DNA from 4 places in the Neptunomonas japonica JAMM 1380 genome. Region 4 is predicted to be linked to each of the others. Evidence: predicted binding sites of a transcription regulator. Region 4 holds the regulator's gene; each other region holds the start of a gene.

The links. The regulator sigma-54, encoded in region 4, starts transcription at its own class of promoters, with help from an activator protein. The targets are predictions, from matches to a motif close to TGGCACNNNNNTTGCTNT.
Region 1: the regulator sigma-54 is predicted to act here: its motif matches at 1,710-1,727, upstream of NEJAP_RS02850 (PEP-CTERM sorting domain-containing protein).
Region 2: the regulator sigma-54 is predicted to act here: its motif matches at 3,520-3,537, upstream of glnK (P-II family nitrogen regulator).
Region 3: the regulator sigma-54 is predicted to act here: its motif matches at 2,595-2,612, upstream of glnA (glutamate--ammonia ligase).

The regions. Positions count from the first base shown of each region.
Region 1 covers NZ_AP014546.1:621,767-626,770, reverse strand. Annotated here, with positions in the region: gene NEJAP_RS02855 (peptide chain release factor 3) at 1-1,351, opposite strand, end outside; gene NEJAP_RS02850 (PEP-CTERM sorting domain-containing protein) at 1,812-2,963, shown strand; gene NEJAP_RS02845 (hypothetical protein) at 3,044-3,469, shown strand; gene NEJAP_RS02840 (tetratricopeptide repeat protein) at 3,509-5,004, opposite strand, start outside.
Region 2 covers NZ_AP014546.1:246,973-251,976, forward strand. Annotated here, with positions in the region: gene NEJAP_RS01110 (EAL domain-containing protein) at 1-1,122, opposite strand, end outside; gene glnK (P-II family nitrogen regulator) at 1,289-1,627, opposite strand; gene NEJAP_RS01120 (ammonium transporter) at 1,790-3,064, opposite strand; gene glnK (P-II family nitrogen regulator) at 3,103-3,441, opposite strand; gene NEJAP_RS01130 (accessory factor UbiK family protein) at 3,789-4,061, shown strand; gene NEJAP_RS01135 (diguanylate cyclase domain-containing protein) at 4,138-5,004, shown strand, end outside.
Region 3 covers NZ_AP014546.1:3,660,023-3,665,026, forward strand. Annotated here, with positions in the region: gene glnL (nitrogen regulation protein NR(II)) at 1-836, opposite strand, end outside; gene glnA (glutamate--ammonia ligase) at 1,099-2,505, opposite strand; gene typA (translational GTPase TypA) at 2,877-4,694, shown strand; gene pip (prolyl aminopeptidase) at 4,812-5,004, shown strand, end outside.
Region 4 covers NZ_AP014546.1:3,061,965-3,066,968, reverse strand. Annotated here, with positions in the region: gene rapZ (RNase adapter RapZ) at 1-196, opposite strand, end outside; gene ptsN (PTS IIA-like nitrogen regulatory protein PtsN) at 207-665, opposite strand; gene hpf (ribosome hibernation promoting factor) at 678-974, opposite strand; gene NEJAP_RS14345 (RNA polymerase factor sigma-54) at 1,018-2,517, opposite strand; gene lptB (LPS export ABC transporter ATP-binding protein) at 2,585-3,313, opposite strand; gene lptA (lipopolysaccharide transport periplasmic protein LptA) at 3,319-3,825, opposite strand; gene lptC (LPS export ABC transporter periplasmic protein LptC) at 3,815-4,351, opposite strand; gene NEJAP_RS14325 (KpsF/GutQ family sugar-phosphate isomerase) at 4,546-5,004, opposite strand, start outside.

The DNA of each region.
Region 1 (5,004 bases), 1.7 Mb from region 4:
GGAACATAACGACTTCAAACTGCAACTGACCAACAGCACCTAGAACTAGGTCATTGTTTTTAAGCGGTTGAAATAACTGCACAGCGCCCTCTTCAGCTAGCTGCTGCAGCCCCTTCTGTAGCTGTTTCGCTTTAAGTGGATCTAGTGGCCTAACACGCTGGAACATCTCAGGAGCAAAATGAGGTATACCGGTAAATTTTAAGATTTCGCCTTCGGTAAAGGTATCGCCAATTTGAATAGTACCGTGGTTATGCAAACCAATAATGTCACCTGACCAAGCTTCTTCTACGTTCTCACGGTCCCCCGCAAGAAATGTCACTGCATCAGCAATACGTACATCTTTGTTAATACGCGTATGCTTCATTTTCATACCACGGGTATAGCTACCTGAGCAGATGCGCATAAAAGCGATACGGTCACGATGCTTAGGGTCCATATTGGCTTGAATTTTGAAAATAAAGCCAGAAAACTTACGTTCATCAACAGCCACTTTTCGAGTAGTTGTTTCACGCGCAATCGGCGCAGGCGCCCACTCAACAAAATCATTCAACATCTCACGAACACCAAAGTTACCTAAGGCTGTCCCAAAGAAAACCGGTGTTTGTTTACCCGCTAAAAAAGCTTCTTGATCAAATTCGTGGCTAGCGCCTCGAACAAGCTCTATTTCATCAACAAAATCATCATAGTCATCGCCTAAAAGCTCGCGTGCTTCAACAGACTCTAGGCCATGAATCTTTGTATCATCCGACAATACTGCGCTTTGCCCAGCTTTGTACACATGAATAGTATCAGTATAAAGGTTGTATACACCTTTAAAAAATGTACTCATTCCAATTGGCCAGTTAATAGGGGCGGCCTGAATTTTCAATACTTCTTCAATTTCATCTAACAACTCAATTGGATCACGAATATCGCGGTCCATCTTGTTAACAAACGAGAAAATAGGCGTATCGCGCAGCCGACAAACATCCATCAACTTAATAGTGCGATCCTCAACACCCTTCGCACCATCTACAATCATCAAAGCACTATCTACCGCCGTAAGGGTACGGTAGGTATCTTCGGAGAAATCTTCATGGCCGGGTGTATCTAGAAGGTTTACAACACGATCATTCCAATGAAACTGCATCACAGAAGAGGTAATAGAGATTCCACGATCCTGCTCCATCGTCATCCAATCAGAAGTTGCATGACGATCACTTTTTTTACCTTTGACCGTACCAGCCTTTTGAATCAAGTTACCCAAGAGTAATAATTTTTCTGTAATGGTTGTTTTACCAGCATCCGGGTGAGAAATGATCGCAAAAGTCCTGCGCTTAAATACTTCTTGCGCAATAGCTGAATTAGACATGAGATAGAGTCTTCTGAGTTATGCATAGGTCAACAGCCTGAGACTAAAATTAGCCAGCAACTAACGTCAACCCGCATGCGTTAAATAGGATTACCGACTATTTTCGCCGATATAGGAAAGAGAAACAATCTAAGTAGAGTGCTTTCACATATAGATTGCTTGATCAGTAGTACTTCTCCAAATTCTGCAACTCAAGATCCTATCCTTAAAAACAGCCTCCTGATAATAAAAGCTCGCAAGAAACGTCTGCTTTGTGCGTCAGATAATTTTACAGCAAAAAGTAATATGCCTCCAAAAAGCAACACTTAAAATTATAATTGCTTATATTTACAAATGATTACATGCCATAACAAATTATTGGTACGCCATGTGCATGAACCTTTTTGCATAGTTTCGTTGGAATTTGTGATGCTGAAGGAACCTCCTTCAACACAAAATTCAGAAATGGCGGAGGTCCAGCATGAAAACTGCATTAAAAAAAATAATCATAGCAACAAGCATAGCAGGCTCACTCAGCATGGTTGCGGGAACTGCAGGCGCTTCCCATTTCCGTGGTGGTGCATTGATACCTAGTGTAGACGCAAACGGCTTATTGACGATTCAAGAAACCACTTTTTGGCGAAAGACCTTTGTTGCTCAGCTAGGTAACGTAAGTGTTACAGGGGTCGGAACAGCAACAGCAACCCCAACAGTCGTCGACCAGTCTGATAGCCGCTATGCGGTGGTAACAAGAACACATAGCATACAACTAACTTCGGCAGGCACATATGATATTGGTGGTGGTAGCTGCTGCCGCGTAAGCTCTTCAGGCTTAGGAAATTGGGCTGGATCAAGCTTTGACCTTGATTCTCGAATTGTCTGGGATGGTACAACAGCAACCACTCCTATCAACTTCACATTCTCGACCATCCAACCCGAAGTGAGCCGACTAGCAGGGAGTGATTACTCTCAAGGACTCAATGCGACCTCTCCTGATGGCTTAACATTAACCTACAATCAAGACTTAAATGTAAATATTAATAGCCAAGTTCCAGGATTTACCGTTGACCCTACGACAGGACTAATGACAATCGTGGGCGATGTTAACCGTGCTCAAATTACCGATCACACTGCGGCCCAAAACCCTGGTGCAGACGCAGCATTTAGCGGCAATATCATCGCTAGCAACGGCTCATTTGTTGAGTTTGACTGGATGTTTGATGGTGTCGATGCCGCCTCTAACCAAGCGCCGGTTGTTGCTGATGCTATAATAAATGCCTTAGTGGGCCCAGGACCTATATCTCATATCTTTACTGCCTTAGATGCGGAAGATGGCGCTTTACTGGCTGGGGCATCTTGGGATCCTAACCTCGTACTTGGTGCCGGTTTTATTCATGCATTACCAACATTTAATACTGCGACCCAAACATTTTCTTGGGACACTACTGGCTATGCGCCAGGTACTTATTTAATTCAAGCACGTGCATTTGATAGCCAAAATGTTGGTGATTTTGGGTTATTAACAGTAAACCTTAGCAACCCAACCAACCCGCCAACAGGTATCCCATTACCAGGAAGTATTTTCCTATTTGGTCTTGGTTTGGCTGCTCTTGGCTGGAAAAGAAAGCACTAACTAGTTAATTAGCTATACTTATTAAAGACCGCGTTAATTCGCGGTTTTTTAGTCTTTACAACTTACAAAGTGGTAACTCTATGGCTATTGAGAGTATTAAAAACGGTTTAATAAATTACAAAGCGCTTGCTGCAGCATTCTCACTATTATGCTCTTTTTCTACTCTATCATTAGCGTCAAGCGACACCACACAAAAAGCTAATAACCCCAGCTTTACTAGCATCACAAAACACGTAAAAGCAGGAGTGGTAGTAGAGGACTGTTTACTCGTAAAAAAAGGAAAGCGTATAAAGTACAAATTCACTTCAAACTCTCCGCTGAGCTTTAATTTTCATTATCATGATAAAGCTAAAGGAAAAACCATCTACCTATATGGACCACAACAAGTGTCGGGAAACTTCGCTGAGAACACCTATGAAGCACAAAAGACACAAATAATGTGCCTAATGTGGAAAAACAAAGGAAACACTAAAGCTAAATTAAAATACTCTCACTGGATGACTTAAAGTCTAAAGCAACTCTGTTTTAAGTAGCTTCCAGATTTATCAATTGAGCTCTGCCAGATGTTGATTAACTTGATTGATTAAAGGGTTAGACAAACCTTTCGACAGAGCCGATTTCAAATACACTACGGCTTCTTTCTTACGTCCCAACTCAATAAGCGTTAAGCCTGCATGGTAGTCTGATCGCCCAGAGTCAACAATCACTGCTGCCGACTCTTTAAAATATACAAGCGCATCTTGAAATTCACCTGAGCGATATAACGACCACCCCATCAAATCTTTAATGTAAGGGTCCTCAGGTAACACCTGATAAAGGATGCCTGCATACTGCGACGCCTCGTCCAGATCTGTATTAGCATCAAGCAAATTACTTGCAAGATTATCCATCGCTTGAAAGTAATCTCCCTTTAACTTTAGTGAGTCACGATACTGTTGGTTTGCCAACTCAATATCACCACGAGCCTGGTAAAGCGAGCCTAGCTCGTACTTCAACTGAGCACTCTTAGGGTTTGACTGCATACCTAGCTTAATAGCCTGAATAGCATCATCTAACTTGTTACGATTATAATTAAAACCTGCAAGTGCAACCCAGCCTTGTAAGTCTTGCGGCTCAGCACTCGTATATTCTTCCAAGTAGCGCTTCTCTAATACTGGGTCCCCTTTTTGTGCAGCCCATTTGGCACCTAAACGATAGGCAGGAGAATACGATTTAGGCTCTCTAGTAAGCTTATCGATAGCATTAACAAATTCATCATCCATGCCTGAAATAGCATAAACTTCTGCAAGACCGAATAAGAAACTATTATTAGAAGGGTACTTCCTCACCAGTTTTCTCATAGTATTAACCGCATGAGAATTCATACTCTCCCCCACTAACAAAGGGATCATCATATTTAATACATTCGCTATATCAGCTTCATGAGCAAGTATTAAAACGCTGTCTAATTCCGCTACCGCTGCGGGAATATTATCAGAATTCACATATAACTTTGCTAACTCGTACCTACCCGAGGCTTCTCCTCCGGGCTCCTTGCTTATTAGTAAATCAAGCGCTGCAATTCCCGCTGTTTCATCTTTATATATACTGGCCAGCCCCATATCTAAACCAAACAAGTTTAAAGGGTTAGCTGAGATATAAGGTCTAAGGGCTTTAGCAAGGCTAGCAGATTTTCTCTTATCTCCTTGCGCTGCATAGGCGAGCGTCAAATAAAAAGCAGCACCTGTGGAAAGCGTATTTGGCTCTACTTTATACCTTGGATACAGTGGCTCAAACATTTCTACTATTGTGCCAAAAGCACCTGTAGCATAGTTATTACGAGCAAGCGCGACATGATATTCTTGGGCTCCTACTTGAGATACGCTTGGAAGTTTAGATAAATAAGCAGCGGCACCAACAACATCACCCGTTTTTTCGGCTACCCAACCTAAGTAACGATTAGCCAGTGCATCATTAGGAGTATATTGCACAACTTGTCTAAGTAGCTTTACCCCAAATTCAACATCCCCATTAATTATTTTTGTTACGCCATATCTTGTTA
Region 2 (5,004 bases), 1.3 Mb from region 4:
TTGAAGCGGTTGAGCAAGTAGCTCAATGACTTCTGCAGCTAAATGTTCCAGTGTGCTTGGATTTCGGACCTGAGTAACCAACAGGGTGAACTCGTCACCACCAAGACGAAATGCCGTGTAGTGTTCACTACTACAAAAGCGTAATCGGTTTGCAACAGCAATGAGTAGCTGGTCACCAGCATCATGCCCTAATGTATCGTTAACTTGTTTGAAGTGATCTAGATCGAGTAAAAATAAAGCGCTGCTTAGCGCCTCAGGAATCGCGATAAGGCGATTGAGTTCGTCTCTAAACTTACGCCGATTTCCTAATGTTGTCAGTGGGTCAAAAAAGGCTAGCTGTTCCATCTGGCCTTCATGTTCTTTAATTTGGGATATGTCATCGCTCACTGAGACAATACTTATTAGTGTGCCGCTTTTGTCGACAATGGGGGCGATGGATTGATAAGCCCAATAGCATGAACCATCTTTTTTTCGGTTGATTAAGGCGCCACGCCAAGATTTGTTAGCAAGAATACAACCCCACAAATTGTTATACGTCTCAGCGGGAGTTTGTCCAGAGCGTAGTATGGCTGGCGTGTTGCCTAGTAGCTCGTCCAGCGGATAACCGGTTATATCGGTCAATCGTGCGTTGGCATATTCAATAGAGCCGTTAGCGTCAGTGATCATCACTGCACTTCCGCTATTTTCAACAGCATAAGAGAGCTTTTTGACCTCAAGTAATTGGTCAATATTATCGCTCACTTCTGAAACAATAATGATCGCAGCAATGGTTGTATTGGCATCGTCTTTTATTGCGGATACTGAGACAGATGCTGTAAAGAATTTGTTATCTTTTTTTAGTAAATTTCGTTTTAGTTTGTAGTTGTCAATCTGACCATCAAACAGAGCGGCTAAGCGTGTGAGTGTAAACTTGTGTAGTTTCTTTTCGCATAACAATAAAAATGATTCTCCTGAAAGGTGGTGAGAGTCATAGCCTAGAGTGTCAGCGAATGTGTGGTTAACCAGTAAAAAGCCCGCATTTCTTTGGATGCAGGCAACAGCAATCTTTGCATCTCTAAAAGGCTTGAAGATGTTGTTGATCAAGCGTATGTGATCAGGAGAAGTGTCGTTGCCTTTGATCATAGGAAATACATGGGGTAGAGTATCCGAGCGCGTAAAAGAGATAGTATAGGGTTAACTCTTATTGATACGCTGATTCATGTCAATGAAAGTGTCTCTATTCCCCTACTTTTCTGAGGGCATTAAAAAAGCACCTAATAAGGTGCTTTAATATTTTACGCAAAAGATCTTACAAAGCGTCAGGACCACTTTCACCTGTACGAATACGAATGACTTGCTCTAGAGGCATTACAAAGATTTTGCCATCACCAATCTTGCCGGTGTTTGCTGTTTTACTAATGGCTTCGATGACTTGGTCAAGCATATCCTCATCGATAGCGACTTCGATTTTTACTTTAGGTAAAAAGTCGACAACGTATTCTGCACCGCGATAGAGTTCGGTATGGCCTTTCTGGCGGCCAAAACCTTTTACTTCAGTAACCGTTACGCCTTGAATACCAATATCAGACAATGCTTCACGTACGTCGTCTAATTTAAAGGGCTTGATTACTGCGCTAACAAGTTTCATAGATGTCTCCTTTTAGTGTCGATTATCGTTACCGACTGTCGAGCATACTTAAATAAGCTGGCGCCAGTATACCCACATTTATTAAGTTACGCATTGTCTGGCTGTAAAACAGAAAGGGTGCCGAAGCACCCTTTTTAGCGAAGTTTTATGGGTGTTACTCTGCTATTTACCTGCTGACTTGAACTCAGGATAAGCTTCCATACCACATTCAGCGATATCCGCGCCCTCGTACTCTTCCTCTTCGCTAATGCGAATGCCCATAGCAGCTTTCAGGATAGACCAGACAACCAAACTAGCGATAAACACCCAAGCAAAGATAGATATAATGCCAAGTAGTTGTGCTCCAAAGGTTGCATCTGCATTGTTCAAAGGTACGGCTAGCAGTCCCCAGATGCCCACAACACCGTGTACAGAGATTGCACCGACAGGGTCATCAATGCGCATTTTATCGAGCGTTAATATTGAAAAGACGACGATGACCCCGCCGACAGCGCCGATTACCGTAGAGCTCAGTGCAGTAGGGGATAAGGGATCAGCAGTAATAGCGACTAGTCCAGCAAGTGCACCATTGAGTGCCATAGTTAAATCAGCTTTTTTGAATAACAAGCGGGCAACAATAAGAGCCGCAATACAGCCACCGGCTGCTGCCGCATTGGTGTTAATAAACACTTGAGCAACGGCGTTAGCGTCTTCAACATTTGATAATTTTAGCTGTGATCCACCGTTAAAACCAAACCAGCCCATCCAAAGGATAAATGTACCTAGTGTTGCCAGCGGTAGGTTTGCACCAGGGATCGCATTAATAGACCCATTTTTACCGTATTTCCCTTTACGAGCACCAAGCATGAGCACTCCAGCTAGTGCAGCAGAAGCACCTGCCATGTGGACAATACCTGAACCTGCAAAGTCAGAGAAACCCGCTTCACTGAGGAAACCGCCACCCCATGTCCAGTAACCTTCAACTGGATAGATGAAGCCTGTCATGACGACTGCAAAAGCTAAAAATGCCCAAAGTTTCATACGTTCAGCGACGGCACCGGAGACAATAGACATTGCCGTTGCTACAAACACGACTTGGAAAAAGAAGTCTGAACGTGAAGAGTAATAGGGAGCATCGTCACCGCCAGCAAGAACTGCATCAACGCCGTTCTCGTCACCAATCAAAGCGCCAATGTTTGGCAATATACCGCCAGCATCTGAGCTATACATGATGAAGTAACCACAGAGTAAGTACATGGTGCAGGCAATAGCGTACAGCGAAATGTTCTTGGTCAAAATTTCAGTGGTATTTTTTGCGCGCACTAAGCCTGCTTCTAACATGGCGAAGCCAGCCGCCATCCACATAACTAAAGCACCACATATTAAGAAGTAGAAAGTATCTACTGCATATTTTAGCTGGGCTAGATCACCCGCTGTTGTATTTAATAATTCTTCCATCACATCTGCCCTCCGTCAGGCTCGAGACTTAATTCGGTTTACAGTGCGTCGTTACCTGACTCACCCGTACGAATTCGCACGACTTGTTCTAATGGCATGACAAAAATTTTACCGTCACCAATTTTTCCGGTTTGTGCTGCTTGACTGATGGTATCGACTACCTGATCGGCCATTTCATCTGAGATAGCGGCATCAATGCGTACTTTAGGTAAGAAATCGACAACATATTCAGCACCGCGATACAGTTCGGTATGACCTTTCTGGCGGCCAAAACCTTTAACTTCGGTGACGGTGATACCCTGTACACCGATCTCGGAAAGTGCTTCGCGTACATCATCCAATTTAAATGGCTTGATAATCGCCGAAATTAGTTTCATGGGGTGTCTCCCTATAGTTAGCTATATGTTCATTGGCATTATTTTGGTGCCGATGATTATTAGTAAGTTATCTTCCCTATAGCGAAACTTGTGCCTTGTTTTTATAAATCTTTTAAAAACAATTAGTTGAGTGTTATTTGGTTTGTTTTTTAATGATATTTTTGCTTTTCAGACAAAAATTAAGAAGTTAACGTGCTCATTTGTTGTGCGCGCACTTCTTTGGTGCATGGCCTTGAAAGGCGAATGAGGTGAAAAGTATAAACGCAGCAATAGAAGGAAAAGGTTTCAGCCGCTATAGTGGAAGCCGAAACGAGTTTTAAATTTGCTAGTAAGTAGGATTAGTTAAGATGAATGAAAAAATTATAGAAGGCTTGTCAGCGCAGTTCTCACAGATGATGAACACATTCAATGGTGGCGCAGACCTTCCTGGCCAGCAGCAAGTAAAAGTATTTTTGCAATCTGCGCTTAGTAAAATGGACTTGGTTACGCGTGATGAATTTGATGCACAAGCGATTGTTTTAGGGCGGACGCGAGAAAAAGTTGAACAGTTAGAAACAGTTCTAGCTGACATTGAGAGTCGTCTTGACGCTCAGGAAAGCACAGCTGAAAAAACAGACTAATCTTAAACTATGTGCCCCATATAGGCTTGATGAAAGTGCACAGTGTAAATAAGGTTTTCATTCAAAGGGACAAATAATGAGATGTAACCTAGCTTGGATAGATACAGCAGGCCATTATATTTATAGCACACCTGAATTTGCTGCTTTGTGCGAGCAGTCAGTCGCTTCTATAGCGGGGCAAAGTTTACAAACGTTACATTTATCTTCAAGCGCTGCCAAGCTGCAAGCGCTTTGCGTAAGCGCTTGTGAGTCTGGTATGGCCGAAGCTGTATTGGCATTGTTTGACTCGCATACCTTGTATGATTGTCGTCTGATGTGGATTGAAGCCTCACAGCATTTTGTCTTGAATGCTGAGCGTGCAATAAAACAGCCATTACTTTACGAGCAGCTTATTAAAGCAACTAACGATTCCCCCGTCCCTCTATTTAAAGTGGCGTTAAATGCTCAAATTAGCAATGCTAATAAAGCTGGCAAGCAAGTAGCTTTGTTGAAGCTAGGTTTGGAAAAATTTCAATGGATTCAGGACTCTTTAGGGCAAACGGCCAGTGAAACAGTCATTGAAGAGTTAGCAAGTCGTCTACTTACGACCCTACGAGAGGGTGATATTCTTTTTCGTGCAAATGATGATGCCTTTATCATTCAATTATCGAATATAGATAAAGCCGAAGCTGCTGTGAGTGTGGCACATCGCCTTATCGAACAGTTGTCATATGGGATTCGTATAGATCAGCGAGAAATTCATTTAAGTGCGTCTGTCGGTGTTGCCTTAGCTCCTCTGCAGGCAAATGATGCTGGTGAGCTGCTGGGAGCTGCAAGCCAAGCACTAAAAGCGTTATCGCGCTCTGGAACCAGTGGTGTGCGTTTGTATGACCCTCTTCGTCAACGTAAAGCACTGAACCTTAAAGACTTAGCACAGCTGATTAAGCCTGATTATCAAAGCATA
Region 3 (5,004 bases), 600 kb from region 4:
GAACCCAACGTCACCTGACGCTTTGCTCGAGTTCGAAGAAAAATCTCTGGTGCTTCAACCTCATTTTCTTGTAATGCCTGCATCGCATTTCTTACAACATTCAATACCGCTTGAATAATTCTCTCTGAATCCCCCGTAAATTCAGGAATACTCGGGTCATAATCCCTTCTCAGGGCCAGCTTACCAGCGCATTCTGCATTCACTAATGCACAGACTCTCTCGAGCACTGCATGGATATTTACTTGCTCTTGCTTGGGAAGCTGATGTGAGCCCAATAATCGATCAACCAGATTCCTTAACCGGTCAACCTCTTCGATAATGATATGCGTATATTCATGTAACGCTTCATCTTCTAATTCTCTTTCGAGCAACTGTGCCGCCCCTCGAATACCCCCTAGAGGGTTCTTTATCTCATGCGCCATTCCTCTCACTAAATTCCGAGTAGCGGCATGGTGTGATAACAACTCCTCTTCGCGCTCGATTCGCAGCAGACGATCTCTTGCTTGGATCTCAATTAGCAACATAGGACTATGCTGCAATGGTAAAGGATTAACACTGTAATCAACTGTGAGCTCATGACCACTCATCGTAAGAAGTTTTGCTTCACGACGCGTGTATGGGTGGCCAGAGTGGATTGATTTCTTTAGTACTGCCAGCTCATCAGAATCATTAGTAAGCCACTGCTCAACACCGTAATTTCTCAAACGCTTGGCTGTCGCTTCCAGCAGCATTTCTGCAGCAGGGTTCATATAATCGATACACAGCTTCTCATCCAACAGAATCACACTGGTAGATAGGTTTTCTAAAGTTTGCTTATGTGTTTGTTTTCGAAACATCCGCGCGACCACCTAATACGTTGTTAAGCACAATGCAAAATAAGCGCCAACTTATAAAAATATTCTTTTATAACCAGAAAGCGCTAACAACACGCCTAAAGAGATACAAGCAAAGACTAGTTATGCGTATACCACTATAGCACCACTTCCAAACGCACCAATATAGTGCACCACTACTTTATTAGTGCGTTATTCTTACTCATTACAGTAAATACCAGGCAAAAAAAAACCTCCCGAAGGAGGTTTCTTTAAACAATCTCAATTAGCAAGAGTAGTACAAGTCATACTCTACAGGGTGAGTTGTCTGGTTTACTTTATCTACTTCTGCCTGCTTCACTTCAATGTATGCATCAAGCATATCATCAGTAAATACGTTGCCGCGTGTCAGGAATTCACGGTCAGCATCTAGCTCAGCCAATGCTTCAGCTAAAGAACCACAAACTTGTGGAATCTCTGCTGCTTCTTCTGGAGGAAGGTCATACAGATCTTTATCTGCAGCATCGCCAGGATGAATCTTGTTCTGAATACCGTCAAGACCAGCCATCATCAGTGCTGCGAAGCACAAGTATGGGTTAGCAATTGGATCAGGAAAACGAGTTTCGATACGACGTGCTTTAGCAGTAGTCACATAAGGAATACGGATAGAAGCCGAACGGTTACGAGCCGAATAAGCCAGCATTACAGGCGCTTCAAAATGAGGAACCAAGCGCTTATAAGAGTTCGTACCTGGATTAGTCAGTGCACAAAGCGCTTTAGCGTGCTTAATGATACCACCGATGTAGAACAAAGCGGTCTCACTCATACCTGCATAAGCGTCACCAGCAAAGATGTTTACACCATCTTTAGACAAAGACTGATGAACATGCATACCAGAACCGTTATCACCAACAATTGGCTTAGGCATGAAAGTCGCCGTTTTACCATACGCATGAGCAACATTATGTACGCAGTATTTTAAAACCTGGACTTCATCTGCTTTATTTACTAGCGTGTTAGCACCAACACCAATTTCACACTGACCAGCCGTCGCTACTTCATGGTGATGAACTTCAACATCCAATCCCATAGCCGTCATTGCATTACACATGTTTGCACGTAGGTCATGTAGAGAATCAACAGGAGGAACAGGGAAGTAACCACCCTTAACACGTGGACGGTGACCTGTATTACCACCTTCATACTTGTTGTTCGTAGACCATGCAGCTTCTTCAGAAGTAATAGTGTAACCACAACCACTCATTTCATTATGGAAATGAACTTCATCAAATACGAAGAACTCAGGCTCAGGGCCAAACATTGCTGTATCAGCGATACCGGTAGACTTTAGATACTCTTCAGCACGGCGAGCAACAGAACGAGGATCACGCTCATAACCCTGACCCGTTACCGGCTCAACGATATCACAACGGACAATAACAGTAGACTCTTCAGAAAACGGGTCCAAGATAGATGCACTATCATCTGGCTGAAGAATCATGTCAGATTCATTAATACCCTTCCAACCTTCGATAGAAGAACCGTCAAACATTTTCCCTTCTTCAAAGAAGTCATCACCCATCTGGTGAACAGGAATAGTAACGTGCTGCTCTTTACCTTTAGTGTCAGTGAATCGCATATCAACCCACTTAACATCATTTTCTTCGATTAACTTCAGAGTCTTCTCTGACATTTGGCTCTCTCCACATCAAAATTTTGTCAGACACGCTAAAAAACACGGTCCTGAAAAACATATCGGCCTAAGCCGGCTTAATATTTCAATAAGCAACTAGTGTGCCAGCACATATGTGCTTGATTTTATTACACCAGCCACCTTCAAACCCAATAAAACGCACCAAAATAACCCGAAAAACAAAACATCGCACCATAACAGTGCATAAACCGTGTTACATATACCGCTTTATATAGCCGCTAATATCATACTCCAACCTAAAACAAACTTCTTGTGGAAAAAAGACGTACAAACATAACTATTAATCAGGATCAACGTTGCTATTGCGTGTATAATGCGGCCTTTATGAAAATCTCTACAGGTACTTCCACGTGATCGAGAAGCTGAGAAATATCGCCATCATTGCGCACGTTGACCATGGTAAAACCACACTGGTTGACAAACTATTATCGCAATCTGGCACCCTGGGCCGCCGAGATGAGGGCACCGAGCGCATTATGGACTCCAATGACCAGGAGAAAGAGCGCGGTATTACCATTCTGGCAAAAAATACAGCCATTGAGTGGAACGGTTACCATATCAACATCGTTGACACTCCGGGCCATGCGGATTTTGGTGGTGAAGTTGAGCGCGTACTATCAATGGTTGATTGTGTATGCCTGCTAGTCGATGCTGTTGATGGCCCTATGCCACAAACACGCTTTGTTACACAGAAAGCATTCGATCAGGGCTTGCGTCCAATCGTAGTTGTGAACAAGGTTGACCGTCCTGGTGCTGATCCTGACCGTGCCGTTGATAAAGTCTTTGATTTGTTTGACTCGTTAGGCGCTACTGATGAGCAACTTGATTTCCCAATCATTTACGCATCAGCTCTAAACGGTATTGCAGGACTTGAGCATGATAACCTTGCTGAAGACATGACCCCGCTTTTTGAAGCAATCATTGAGCATGTTAAACCACCTGAGGTTGACGTTGATGGACCATTCCAAATGCAGATTTCTGCTTTGGATTACAACAGCTATGTGGGTGTTATTGGTGTTGGCCGTGTTAAACGCGGTTCGGTTAAGCTAAACCAACAAGTGAAAATCATTGGTGCCGACGGCAAAGTACGTAGCGGTCGTGTACAAAAGATTATGGGCTATCTTGGCCTCGAACGCATAGACGTGGACACAGCTCGCGCAGGCGATATCATTTGCGTCACAGGTATGGATGTACTAAATATTTCTGATACCTTGTGCGACCCTGAGAATGTAGAAGCATTGCCTCCATTATCAGTGGATGAGCCAACGGTTTCTATGACATTCCAGGTTAACGACTCTCCTTTTGCGGGTAAAGACGGCAAGTTCGTTACCAGCCGTAACATCAAAGAGCGTCTAGATCGTGAGTTAATTCACAACGTTGCTCTACGCGTTGTAGAAGGCGACTCACCTGAGAAATTCCGTGTATCTGGCCGTGGTGAGCTTCACCTTTCTGTATTGATTGAAACCATGCGCCGCGAAGGCTTTGAGCTGGGTGTTTCTCGCCCCGAAGTAGTTCAAAGAGAAGTTGATGGCGTTACCCATGAACCTTTTGAAATCGTTATGATTGACGTTGAAGAAGATCATCAGGGAAGCATCATCGAAGAAGTAGGTAAACGTGGTGGCGACATGACCAATATGGAAGTGGATGGTACTGGCCGTATTCGCCTTACTTTCCTAATTCCATCACGCGGTCTGATCGGCTTCCGTAGCCAATTCCTGACAATGACATCAGGTACTGGCATCATGACTTCTATCTTTGACCATTACGGCCCTGTCAAAACAGGTGAAGTTGCTTCGCGTACCAATGGTGTGTTGATCACTATGGTAACGGGTAAAGCACTTGGTTATTCGTTATGGAACCTGCAGGCACGCGGACGTCTTTGTATCGCACCTAACGTTGAAGTATACGAAGGTATGATTCTAGGCATTCATAGCCGTACAAATGACTTAGCAGTTAACCCAATTAAAGGTAAGCAGCTAACCAACGTACGTGCATCAGGTACTGATGAGAATATTCAGCTAACGCCGCCAATTCGCTTCACGCTAGAACAGGCGCTAGATTTCATTGAAGATGATGAACTAGTTGAAGTAACGCCGAACCACATTCGTTTACGTAAGAAGTTCCTTACAGAAAACGAGCGTAAGCGCTTTGCCCGTACGGGCAAATAAACAAGCAAGAATAAAAAGGCGACTCTTTAGTCGCCTTTTTTACGCCTATAGATTCCCTTTCCTCATCTTCCCACTCTATACTTTAAGCATACTTCCCGTATCAGTTAAGGATTTACCATGCGGACGCTTTATCCTGAAATATATCCATATAAAGAGCACTTAATTAACGTTGATTCTCAGCACACTTTATATGTAGAAGAGAGCGGTAATGCTGAAGGAATTCCCGTGCTGTTTATTCATGGTGGCCCCGGTGGTGCTACTAGCGGTGCTCAACGACGCTTTTTTAGTCCAGAAAAATACCGAATAATAT
Region 4 (5,004 bases):
TGCTTGATAGGTTGCGAGCATCTATGCACACGGCAATACGGTTGAGCTGTGCGTCATCCTCTAACATATGATCAATTAAGTTTGGCAGTAATTTGGCCGGAAGGTTATCAATACAATAGAAGCCAACATCTTCGAGGGCTTGTAGAGCTGTACTTTTTCCTGAGCCTGATCGCCCACTAATGATCACTAATTTCATAGATCCATCTCTAAATGCGAAACAGTTGAGTAGCAACGTCTAAAAGTTGCTCATTTGAATGTGTATTTCTTAATGTGTCCCGGAACTCCTCCTGACTGAATACTTCGGCCAGCTTTCCGAGCGTGCTTAAGTGGTCGTCACATGCTTCTTCGGGAACTAATAGAAAAAATAATAAATCGACAGGACGATTATCGATCGCATCAAAATCAATGGGCTTGGATAAGTATATAAGTGCGCCAGTGGCCGTTTGGACGTTGGCAAGGCGACAGTGTGGAATGGCCACACCTTCACCTATGCCCGTACTGCCCAAGCGTTCTCTGCCGATGAGGCCGCTAAATACTGCTTCTGCTGAGAGATCACTGTTTGATTCAGCAATGATTTTACTGACAAGCTCAATGATACGTTTTTTGCTTCCTCCTTCAATATTTTGAAGAACTCGCTCTGGTGATAATAGTGACAGAATGGGCATGTGATTTCAGTTTTAAAAGTTACTTATGGCTTTTAGTTTTTCTTTATGTTTGATGACCTGACGATCTAGTTTATCGATCAATCCATCAATAGCAGCATACATATCATCTTGTTCGCTTGTGGCAAAAATTTCACCGCCGGCGATGTGCATATCCGCTTCAGCTTTTTGACGTTGTTTGTCTATGCTTAGTGTAACTTGTACATTAGTAATGTTATCGAAATGTCGTTCAAGCTTCTCAAATTTAGTATGTACATACTCAGAAAGCGGTTCAGTAAGCTCTACATGATGACCTGTAATATTGATTTGCATAGGTATCTCCTTTTAAAACGACGCATGTCGTTATAACTTAATATTAAACCAGACACTTCCTTTCATTAGAAGGAGCAATGCCCATTGCTTCTCGGTATTTTGCAACAGTCCTTCTTGCAACTTTAATTCCTTCTTGGTCTAACAGTTGGGCAATTTTGTTATCACTCAACGGCTTTGCAGTATTTTCAGCAGAAATCATTTTTTTAATGACGGCGCGAATAGCTGTAGAGGACGCAGCGCCACCGTCATTGGTGCTTACATGACTAGAAAAAAAATATTTTAACTCAAAAATTCCGCGCGGAGTGTGCATATATTTTTGTGTGGTAACACGAGAAATAGTCGATTCATGCATTTCTACTGCTTCTGCAATGTCATGTAACACCATTGGCTTCATGGCTTCATCACCATGCTCCAAGAACGCTGATTGGCGCTCAATAATCTGACTAGATACTTTTAGTAGAGTCTCATTACGGCTTTGTAGGCTTTTTATAAACCAGCGAGCTTCTTGTAAGTGGTTTTTAAGATAGGTGTTATCAGCGCTGCTGTCAGCTCGACGAATGAGGTCGGCATAACTCGTGTTAATTTTTAGGTTGGGAGATGCGTCTTGATTTAGTCGTACCGTCCAAACCCCTTGGAATTTCTCTACATATACATCGGGGGTAACGTATTCAGCTTTTGAGCTAGAAATATGAGAACCGGGATAGGGGTTTAGTGATTGTATTAAGAGAATAATAGCTTGTAGTTGAGGCTCTTTTAATCGCAGTTTTCGTAGTAGCTGCTTATAATCCCGTGTTCCTAACAAGTGTATGTATTGTTTGCATAATGTAAGCGCTTGTTGAAGCAGCGGCGTGTCTGGTGGTAATTGGCGCAACTGAATGCTTAAGCACTCACCCAAATCACGAGAGGCAACGCCTGGAGGGTCAAACTGTTGAATCCTGTGTAATACTGCGTCTACTTCATCGAGTTCAGACTCGGCAAATAATGTAGGTTCGCTCTCTTTAAAGTGTTCAAGAATTTCTTCTGTAGAGGAGCGCAAATACCCTTCGTTATCGATGCCGTCAATAATTGCTTCAGCAATTAAGCGGTCTGCCGGGCTCATTGGCGTTAAATTTAACTGCCAGTTAAGGTGGTCTTGCAGTGTTTCTTCTGCCGTGTCGTTAGATTCAAAAAAAGAATCATCATCTCGCTGGCTACTGCTTGTTCCTGTTTGATACGTGTCTTCCCAAGAGGAGTCTGTGCTGAGTTCAGAGGGAATGTTGTCGCTCCACTGATCTTCAGCTGAGTTCTCTATGCTCTCGTTGCTTGATGTGCTGGATTGGGCGAGGTTGTTATCTTCACTTGGAGTGGTTATTTCTTGCTGTACTTCGGGTTGATGCGTTTCATCGAAATCATCACTCGTTTCGAGCATCGGGTTACTGTCCAGTGCCTCCTGTATTTCATGTTGGAGGTCGAGTGTCGACAGCTGCAACAAACGAATAGCTTGTTGTAGTTGAGGGGTCATTGTCAGGTGCTGACCCATTTTGAGTTGCAATGATTGCTTCATATAACTACAAGGTTACTCCAATAGGGCAGTTCATATAACTTAGAATGTGAAATTTACAATGTGATGTTCAAAGTGTAAATGTATGTCCTAAGTAGGCTGCTTTTACTTGTTCATTTGAAAGTATCTCTTCTGGTGTTCCTTGAGCAAGAATAACGCCTTCACTAACAATATAGGCTTTTTCACAAATATCGAGTGTTTCTCTCACATTATGGTCAGTAATTAAAATACCAATACCTTTGGATTGTAGGTGTTTTATAGTGTGTTTTATGTCATTTACAGAGATGGGATCAACGCCGGCAAATGGTTCGTCTAATAGAATAAAGGTAGGTTCGGAGGCCAACGCTCGGGCTATTTCTACACGCCGGCGTTCGCCGCCAGATAGGCTCATGCCTAAGCTGTCGCGTAAGTGTGTGATGTGGAATTCGCTTAGGAGGCTTTCTAGCTTCTCGTTACGCTGCGCTGTCGAGAGTTCTTTTCGCATCTCTAGTATGCCGAGCAGGTTATCTTGTACGCTAAGTTTGCGGAAAATGGATGCTTCCTGTGGGAGGTAGCCTATTCCTTTTCGGGCGCGTTCATGCATCGGTAGTTGTGTGACGTCATCGCTATTGATACGTATAGCGCCTTTGTCGGTATTAACTAACCCCACAATCATATAAAAACAGGTGGTTTTTCCCGCACCGTTTGGACCTAGAAGTCCAACGATTTCACCGCTGTTAACTTCCAGGGAGACATCGCGAACTACCTGTCTCTTTTTGTATGATTTTGCTAGATGTAAAGCCTGAAGAAGAGTGTTCATCTGTACTAATTGGCCTTAGGCTGAATAATCATTTTAACGCGTTGTCCCGAGGACCCAGATCCACTATATGCGTTGACGATGGCTTTTTTCATTTGGTAAACGATACGCTCGCCGCTAAATGTGTCTCTATCTTGTTCTACGCGTGCTTGGCCCGTTATAGTGACGGTTTGTTCAGCAATTTTATATTCTAATTTTTCGCCAAATGCGTTAGTAATCGGCTGATCTTTTGAGGGCCTTTGGCGAAAGTTGGCAGGGCTTCCCGTGGCGATGATTAGGTTAATATCATCCTTTTTTCGATATAGGTCGACCTTGGCTGCTCGAATCTCCATGCTGCCTTGGGTCATCAGGACATTGCCTTTGTATGTTGTTGTACCTGTGTTGTCGTCAATGCGAGCACTGTCTGCACTTATATGAATAGGCTGCTTTCGATCAGTCGGGAGCGCAAAGCAAAATGAGCTGAACAATGCACTTATAAGCAGAAAGAGCTGTATTAATGATCTGTTATTTAGCATGGAAAGTGCCTTTTACATCAGAAAGTAGTTCCGATGTATTCATTTTATAGTTAATAATCATGCCCGTAGCTGTTGTGATATTGGATTGCTGGGTGATCTCCACGGGCGCGTTAGTCTTTGCCGTTCCTTGAGCTTGGTAGAGACTCAGGCTTGATGTTCTTAACACACTTGGTATCGGGCTTGTTGGATTATGCGTGACGATAACTTGTTCAACAAGGTCGAAGCGATCGATATTATCATAAGCAATGCCTGAAAGGCTTTCGCTAGTTAAGCGAGGGCTATTCTCAGCCATTAAAGTAATGTGGGGTTGTTTGAGTGTAGTGCGTTTTGCTCTTGGGAAGTGGTTAAGCTCGTTTGCCTTAAGCGTACGTAGAAGCTCTCCATCTTTATTGAATTCTTTACTTGAAGCGGATTTCATAAAGTAATCAACGCCACTGATTATTTCCGCTTCAGAGGCGTCTTCTATATTCGAATCGGAGCTAATAATCCAATAAAGAAAGAGAGGGAACAGCAGCAATATTGCCAAAAATATCCTGGTTTTGCTGCGCGTCAGTAACATGCTTACAAGAACCTCTCATAAGCACACTCTAATTGGCTTTTAGCCTCAAGAGTTGTTTTGCAAAATTCACGAGCCACGCAAGCCGTCATTGAAGTAGAGTGGGCAGTCGCTTCCTGAATTTCAATTGATGCTTTTAGTGTAGGGCTCTTCATTTTTTTGCATTAAATAACCCCTGCTTTAAGCATGTCGTGCATATTTAATGCGCCGGTTGGGCGATTCTTGTCATCGCATATGATTAATGCGTTGATTTTTTTGTCCTGCATGATTTTTAACGCTTCGGCGGCGAGCAAGTCACCAGAAATAGTGGTGCACTGATGTGTCATCACTTCTTCAATGGCTGTTGTTTTGAGATTTAATTCTTGATCAAGTGTGCGTCGTAAGTCACCGTCTGTAAATATGCCTATTAGTGCTCCCAATTCATTTACCACAGTTGTCATGCCTAAGCGTTTTTCAGTTACCTCAATAAGCGTGTTATTGATGGTAGTGCCATGCTGAACAATAGGAATATCCGTACCTGAGTGCATTATATCTTTGGCTTTCAGTAATAGCTTTCTGCCTAGGCTTCCGCCGGGGTGTGAAAATGCAAAGTCCTCGGCACTAAAGCCTTTTGCTTCTAGTAG